Regions from separate parts of the Paenibacillus sp. P32E genome, predicted to be linked through region 2. Evidence: predicted binding sites of a transcription regulator. Region 2 holds the regulator's gene; the other holds the start of a gene.
The links. The regulator CtsR, encoded in region 2, represses protease genes until heat stress. The targets are predictions, from matches to a motif close to ATGGTCAATAAAGGTCAAACA.
Positions count from the first base shown of each region.

Region 1 (3,418 bases), on a different contig from region 2:
ATCAACGCCAAGCTCTCCCCAAGGAAGTTCTTCAGGGTTGCGGTTAGCAAGAACCTTAACATCTTTGCCGTTAACTTTGAAGAAGCCGTCATGCACTTCAACATCGCCTTGGAATTTACCTTGAGTTGTATCATATTTAAGCAAATGAGCAAGCATCTTAGCGTCAGTCAAGTCATTGATTGCTACCACTTCGATACCTTCTACATTTTGAATACGGCGGAATGCAAGGCGTCCAATACGTCCAAAACCGTTAATACCAACTTTTACACTCATTGAATAGTTCCTCCTAGATTTCGTTTTATTTATTCAAGACAGGCCGTGAGGCTCGTCAAGACAACAATGTTAAGTATAATGCATAAGTCCTTTGCTTGCTCCCCATATTCTGGAAGCTATAGGACTGCCTGGATCTGATTGTCAATTTCTTTGCCAATTTCGACAGCAGCTGCCTCATCGGTAACGAGTATATCCTCCTGCCCGAACCGCAGCATCGCATGAATGGCTTTCGCCTTGCGTTTGCCTCCTGCAATCCCAACAACCACTTCCGTGCGGATAATATCCTCAAGGCGGAGCCCCATAGTCAGCATGGTATGAACAACCTGACCTTCTTCATTGAAATAATAGCCGAACGATTCGGCAACCGCTCCTTCTTCCTGAATCTCCGAGACTGTAGTCTCATCCAGCTTGCGGCGGCGGGTCATTTCAATGGCATCCCCAATACCATGCACAATAATTCGTGATCTGCGGATAATTTGCACGATCTCTCCAATATTTGCGTCGAGCGCCAGTGACTGGTAAGCATCTTCACTAAGTAAATCAGGCACATGCAGAAGGCGGTAATTGGCTCCCATCCGTTTGGCCATCTTTGAAGCGATGGTGTTAGCCTGGATCTCCATGCTCTCACCCAATCCCCCGCGCGCCGGAACAACCCAAGCGTTCTTATAGGAAAGGGATAACGGAGGCGTGAGCTGATCAGCCATTTCAGCAAGCGTTGAACCGCCCGTAACGGCAATGGTATCATCCGACCGCAGTACACCAAGCAATGCCTTGGCGCCGGCGCGTCCCAGCTCACGCTTCGTGAACGGCGACGTCTCGCAATCACCAGGTACAACAATAACTTTGTTCAGACCATACGTTGTACGAATTTTATCTTCCAGATCATCCAGACCAAACAGGCTCTTGGCGATTGGCTCCAGCAGGTCAAGCAGTCTGCGCCCCGCATCGCTTACGCGCATGCCTACGCTCTCGATCTCAATGAGCCCTTGCGATTTCAGAAGATCCGTCTCGGCACGCAGCACCCGCTCTGTCATATCAAGCGATGCGGCAAGCGTTCTGCGCCCAATAATATCGGACAGCATGATCTGATGTAGAATCGTGTAACGTCTCTTAAGGGTTTCCATGAGATCAGGCAGAAGCTGCTTTTGGATTTCTAATAAATTACGCATGCTTTCACTCCTGCAACTTCGTCTTCCTCTTATTCCCTTGTCCATGGTCTTAAAACGTCCCGGGTTAACTTTTTAAGTCCCACCCATATTCTACCCAAATATTACGCGGAGTGCAAGTCTTCCGAGACTATAATTCTCAACCTCTTTTCATCTTATACATCTGCCGCGTCATGGAAAGTGCTGAAAGTCCTGTGACTCCCGGATAAAAGCCCTGTAAATGAATTTCCCCGAACGCTGGAGGCCGCATATTAGAAGAAGACAAAGATATTTTTACAGCAGTGTGATTAAGCCGTTGCATTTGAACCCTAAATAGATTATAATAGTTTCTGTTGCGCCCGTGGTCCAATGGATATGACGTAGGCCTCCGAAGCCTGAGATCCAAGTTCGATTCTTGGCGGGCGCGCCATTAATTTCACTTTTGTACATATTTTAGCAGTCCCACCTATAGTATTTAACCAAAGAGCCGCTTGTTGGCTCTTTTTTTATAAACTAAGTTTGACTTTCTTTGACTTTTTGTTTGAATTTGTTTATCATGTGGTTAATACGGTAACAGTAAAAATGAACACATTCGAAGAACCAATTCAAGGAGGTTTTCCACGTGAGTTATATTCCTATGGTAGTAGAACAGAGCAACCGCGGTGAGCGCGCTTATGACATCTATTCCCGCCTGCTGAAGGACCGCATCATTTTCCTCGGAACGGAGGTTAATGACGTGGTAGCCAATTCCATCATCGCCCAAATGCTCTTCCTGGCTGCCGAGGATCCGGATAAGGATATTCATCTGTATGTGAACAGCCCTGGTGGTTCCATCACAGCCGGAATGGCTATATTTGATACAATGCAATACATTAAACCGGATGTTTCCACCATTTGTGTGGGCATGGCCGCTTCCATGGGGGCTTTCCTGCTGAATGCCGGTGCCAAGGGCAAACGCTTCGCGTTGCCCAACAGTGAAATCATGATCCACCAGCCGCTGGGTGGTGCTCAAGGACAGGCTACAGACATCGAAATCCGTGCCCGCCGTATCCTTAAGCTCCGCGACAAGCTGAACCGTATCCTATCTGAACGCACTGGCCAACCGCTGGAGCGCATCGAGAAGGATACCGACCGCGACTACTTCATGACCGCTGCTGAAGCAGCTGAATACGGTATTGTCGATAAGGTTATTGAGAAGACGCTGCCTGCAGGCGTATAATTCTCAGCACATGCAAAAGAGGCTGCCTGGACCATCAAGGTCTAGAGCAGCCTCTTTTGTATGTGTAGCAGTAATTCGTTATCCGAGCCGGCTGTAACCCAAGGCATCGAGCTTCCCGGCGATTACACGGTACCCTCTGCCGTTAGGATGGACATGATCCAGTGACAGCAGTCCACGCTCATTGCCGGCGAACTCATGATAGATGGAGGCAAACCCGCATACATTGCTGCTGTAACCCGCAACATAGCCGTTAAACTGGCGTACCCAGTCTGTAGCTTCCGATAACTGGGGATAAGGATTATAGAGTCCAACCATCCGGATGATATAGGGCCGGCGGCTCCCGTTCTTTAACTGCCAGAGTGAACCCATAATCTCGCTGAAGTTTCTTTTACATGCGTAAAGCGCCCGTTCCAGCGCCGGAGACAGGTGACCCGGACGAAATGACACGGCTTTGGCTGCTTTGATCAGATCATTTCCGCCAATGGACAACGTTACAATATCTGCATCCCGGACAGCTTGGCGGAACATGGGGTCACGGCTTAGACGTTGCTCCAATGCAGCCGTAGTTAGACCATTGATACCAAGATTGACCGATCCGACTGGAGCGCGGAGCCGCCGCTCTGCCATTCTGCGGTAAACGGGTACGAAGCCATTACCCGGCAACGCTCCGAATCCGGTCGTCAAGGAGTCGCCAATGGCCGTGTAGAGATAACTCATTTCCTTCCCTCCCCGCTTGTTAAGCTGGTTTCTCCTTTAGCTTATGAACGGGGGAGGCACCAGG
Region 1 is NZ_LVYY01000077.1:35,317-38,734, reverse strand. Features, by position in the region: gene gap (type I glyceraldehyde-3-phosphate dehydrogenase) at 1-273, opposite strand, end outside; gene A3848_RS30210 (sugar-binding transcriptional regulator) at 390-1,442, opposite strand; tRNA gene A3848_RS30205 (tRNA-Arg) at 1,774-1,848, shown strand; gene clpP (ATP-dependent Clp endopeptidase proteolytic subunit ClpP) at 2,041-2,637, shown strand; gene A3848_RS30195 (GDSL-type esterase/lipase family protein) at 2,716-3,354, opposite strand.
Region 1: clpP (ATP-dependent Clp endopeptidase proteolytic subunit ClpP) is a predicted target of CtsR. The motif match lies at 1,935-1,955, and genes of this name have one in related genera.

Region 2 (3,418 bases):
CTGTTCCGACATAAGTGTGGCCCAGCTTACGAGCTTCATCCATCGACAGCTCGATAACCTTTTTGGCACGAGGAGTATAAGCAATGTTTGTAGGCTGCTCTTGTCCCCGACCGATCAGTGTTTCCACTTCGTCCTGAATTTTTTCAAGACCCAGACCCAAACCGATCAAAGCCTTAGCGGCAATGCCGTCTCCTTCACGAATCAGGCCGAGCAAAATATGTTCTGTCCCAATGTTATTGTGTCCCAAACGAACGGCTTCTTCCTGCGCCAGCGCAAGCACCTTTTGTGCGCGTTCCGTAAATCTTCCAAACATCATATCCCCTGCACCTCCACGGATAATAAATATCTATAATTAATGTTGTGATCCCAGTGTCTCCCGGAGCAGCTTCGCCCGGTACATATCGAGTTCGGTGGCTGTAAGCTCGTCGCCGAACATTTTTTGCAGAAAACCCGGCTGTGTCTTTACATTCAGCTCGTTGAGGACTGAAATCGACGGTCCTTCCAAAATACCAAGATCAACTCCAAGCCTTAGATCGGAGAGCCGTTGTGCAGACTCTTTTAGCTCCATCACCGCCGCGTACGACAAAATCCCGTAAGAACGTTTGATTCTGTCTGTAATCCGCAAAGCGGAATCTACCAACAGCCGTTCCCGCGCGTTGCGCTCATGCTCAATAATCTGGGTAACTACGCCATGGAGATTCTCGATAATTTCACTTTCTGTCTGGCCAAGCGTGATCTGGTTGGAGATCTGAAAGATATTCCCTACCGCTTCACTGCCTTCACCATAAATCCCTCTCACCGTGAGTCCTACCTGATTGACAGCGGATAAAATCCTGTTGATCTGGTGGGTCATCACAAGTGCGGGCAAGTGGACCATAACCGATGCGCGAAGCCCTGTACCCACATTTGTAGGACAACTGGTCAAATACCCTCTTCGATCATCAAAGGCGTAATTGACTGAGCCTTCAAAGATATCATCAATGGCTGTCGCCCTTACCCAAGCCTCTCTGACCTGTAGACCGGGGAATAGACACTGAATGCGCAAATGGTCTTCTTCGTTGATCATAATACTGACCGACTCGTCCTCATTCAGGATGACTGCGCCACCCCGTGACTCGTTAGCGAGGTTAGGGCTAATGAGATGCTTTTCCACAAGCACCTTTTTGTCCAGCTCATCCAGCTCATCCAGTTTCAAGAGTTGAAAGTTGCCGAAATCCGCAGCTGCTTCTCCTTGGAAAACAGGAGCGAGCTGGTCCAGCACCTCTTCCGACTGCTCTGCCGAAGCCAGCAAAGGGAAGGGCAGATGCTCCAGGTTGCGGGCGATCCGCATCCGGCTGCTGATGACGATCTCGGAATGGCTGCCACCGCAGCGCATCCAGTCACTAAGGGCTTGTTCGGTAAACCGGAGACTTGACATGTCGTATCCCCCCTATATATCAAAGACTTTACTCTTGTGGCATTTCTTTTTCAAGCTGGCGGATCTGATCCCTCAGCTCAGCTGCGGTTTCAAATTCCTCCTGTGCGATACTATGCAGCAGTTCCTGCTTCAGTTCATCAATCTGGCGTTTACACATGATCTTTGCTCCGGCACGTTTCGGCAGCTTACCCACATGAGCGGTGCTGCCATGAACCCGTCTGAAGAGCGGGTCCAGCGTACTGTCAAAATATTTATAACAGGAGCTGCAGCCAAAACGACCAAGCTTGCTGAACTGGGAGTAAGTCATTCCGCAATTTTCACATTTCAGACTCTGTACGGTCTGGGCAGCTGCATTTTTCCCCTTGCCTGCTCCTTCCAGATCCAGAAGACCAGACAGCAGACTGTGAATGGAGAATCCTCCAGAAGTTCCAGGAATGAGCTCCCCTTTCTCCCGCGCGCAGCTTTCACATATATGAAACTCCGTCTTCTCTCCGTTCACAATCTTTGTGAAATGGAGTGTAGCCGGTTTGACCCCGCATTCCTGGCAAAGCATAAGCGGTGTCCCTCCTTAAGATTTGACCATTATTTGCCCAATAAAGAGATAAGCATAGCCTTCATTAGCTTGGCACGAATCTCATCCCGGTACGGCAGATTAACCGTCAGGCATTCCCGGGAAACAGCAGCGCGCAATAGGCACGCTTCACGCTTGGTTAGAAACCGGGCCTCCTCCAGCTGATAAATCAGTCCTTCGGCGGAATTTTGATCGATATCTTTTCCGATTGTAGAATTGAGATGTGCGTACAGGGCGACATTCTGGGGCAGCTCAAAACGCTGAATCCGGATGTATCCACCACCGCCACGTTTGCTCTCAACCACATAACCCTTTTCCAAAGTAAAGCGTGTACTAATGACATAATTGATCTGAGACGGCACGCATGAGAACTGGTCCGCCAGGTCATTGCGCTGAATTTCCACCGTACCTTCGGGACTTTCATGCAAAATATTCTTCAGATATTGTTCGATAATATCAGAGATATTACGCATCACTCATCCTCCAGTGTTCAAAGCTTATAGTGCAACTGACTGTACATCCGTCCGGCAATGATCTCTATAGAACTTAACCCAAGAACAGAGACACGAATCGAAACTACATTCATACCTCAGTACTTAGAGTGCAATACAGCATCATTCCGGAGATATACTAAAAAAGCCATTAATGAAGAGCCTGCCACCATTGTCTCTACTTCCTTCAATAAATTGAATTCGAGCTGCGTTGACTTTGACTTTCTTTGACTTTTTTCATATTATAACACATTCTCACTGAATTCCAAGTGGTTGCTTTTATTTTTTACGTTTTAGGGCAATTGTATTCTAACCATTGTGAATAAACCAAGGTTTTGAATAGTGATTTCGATTGACTTTCATTTGGCAAAAAACTCCCCCAGCTTCATTATGAAGACGGGAGAGTCTTAAATTACAGGATTAGAAAAAATCAAACAATGCCGTTTTCGCCTGCGGGATGACCTTTTCCAGCCATTCCAATTCTGCTGGGTTTGCTTTTAGCTGCCCGTATCTGGCCAGTTCTCCCGGCCGCTTGTACCCTAACAGCAGAACAGTAAGCGTACCTATGGTGCAATTCAGTTCAGCAGAGGCCTTTTCCCCTTCCAAGCAACTTAACGTTGCTGCCCCGTCCTCGGATACAGTCCATAACCACAAGCCATTGTTCCAAGGTGCATGCTCATCTTCAATATACAGAGTTCTACTCTCAAGGTTGTTAACGGGTCGGAAGTTGAAGTTCTCCACGAACCTTTGTGCATTCACAATCCGCCCCATAAAGTATGGATAATTTTCCTGTGGAATGCGCGGGTCCGGAAGCAAATATGGGAGAATATCATCAGAAGGTACTTGCTTGAGAGAAGCTCCAGTTATCATTGAATCGTGGTTGGCAAGAAATGTCCACAAGCCCTGACGCGCCACTTCGTTCAAGTAAATAAATTCATC
Region 2 is NZ_LVYY01000022.1:1,369-4,786, reverse strand. Features, by position in the region: gene clpC (ATP-dependent protease ATP-binding subunit ClpC) at 1-316, opposite strand, end outside; gene mcsB (protein-arginine kinase McsB) at 353-1,417, opposite strand; gene mcsA (protein-arginine kinase activator protein McsA) at 1,446-1,970, opposite strand; gene A3848_RS19145 (CtsR family transcriptional regulator) at 2,000-2,461, opposite strand; gene A3848_RS19140 (GNAT family N-acetyltransferase) at 2,900-3,418, opposite strand, start outside.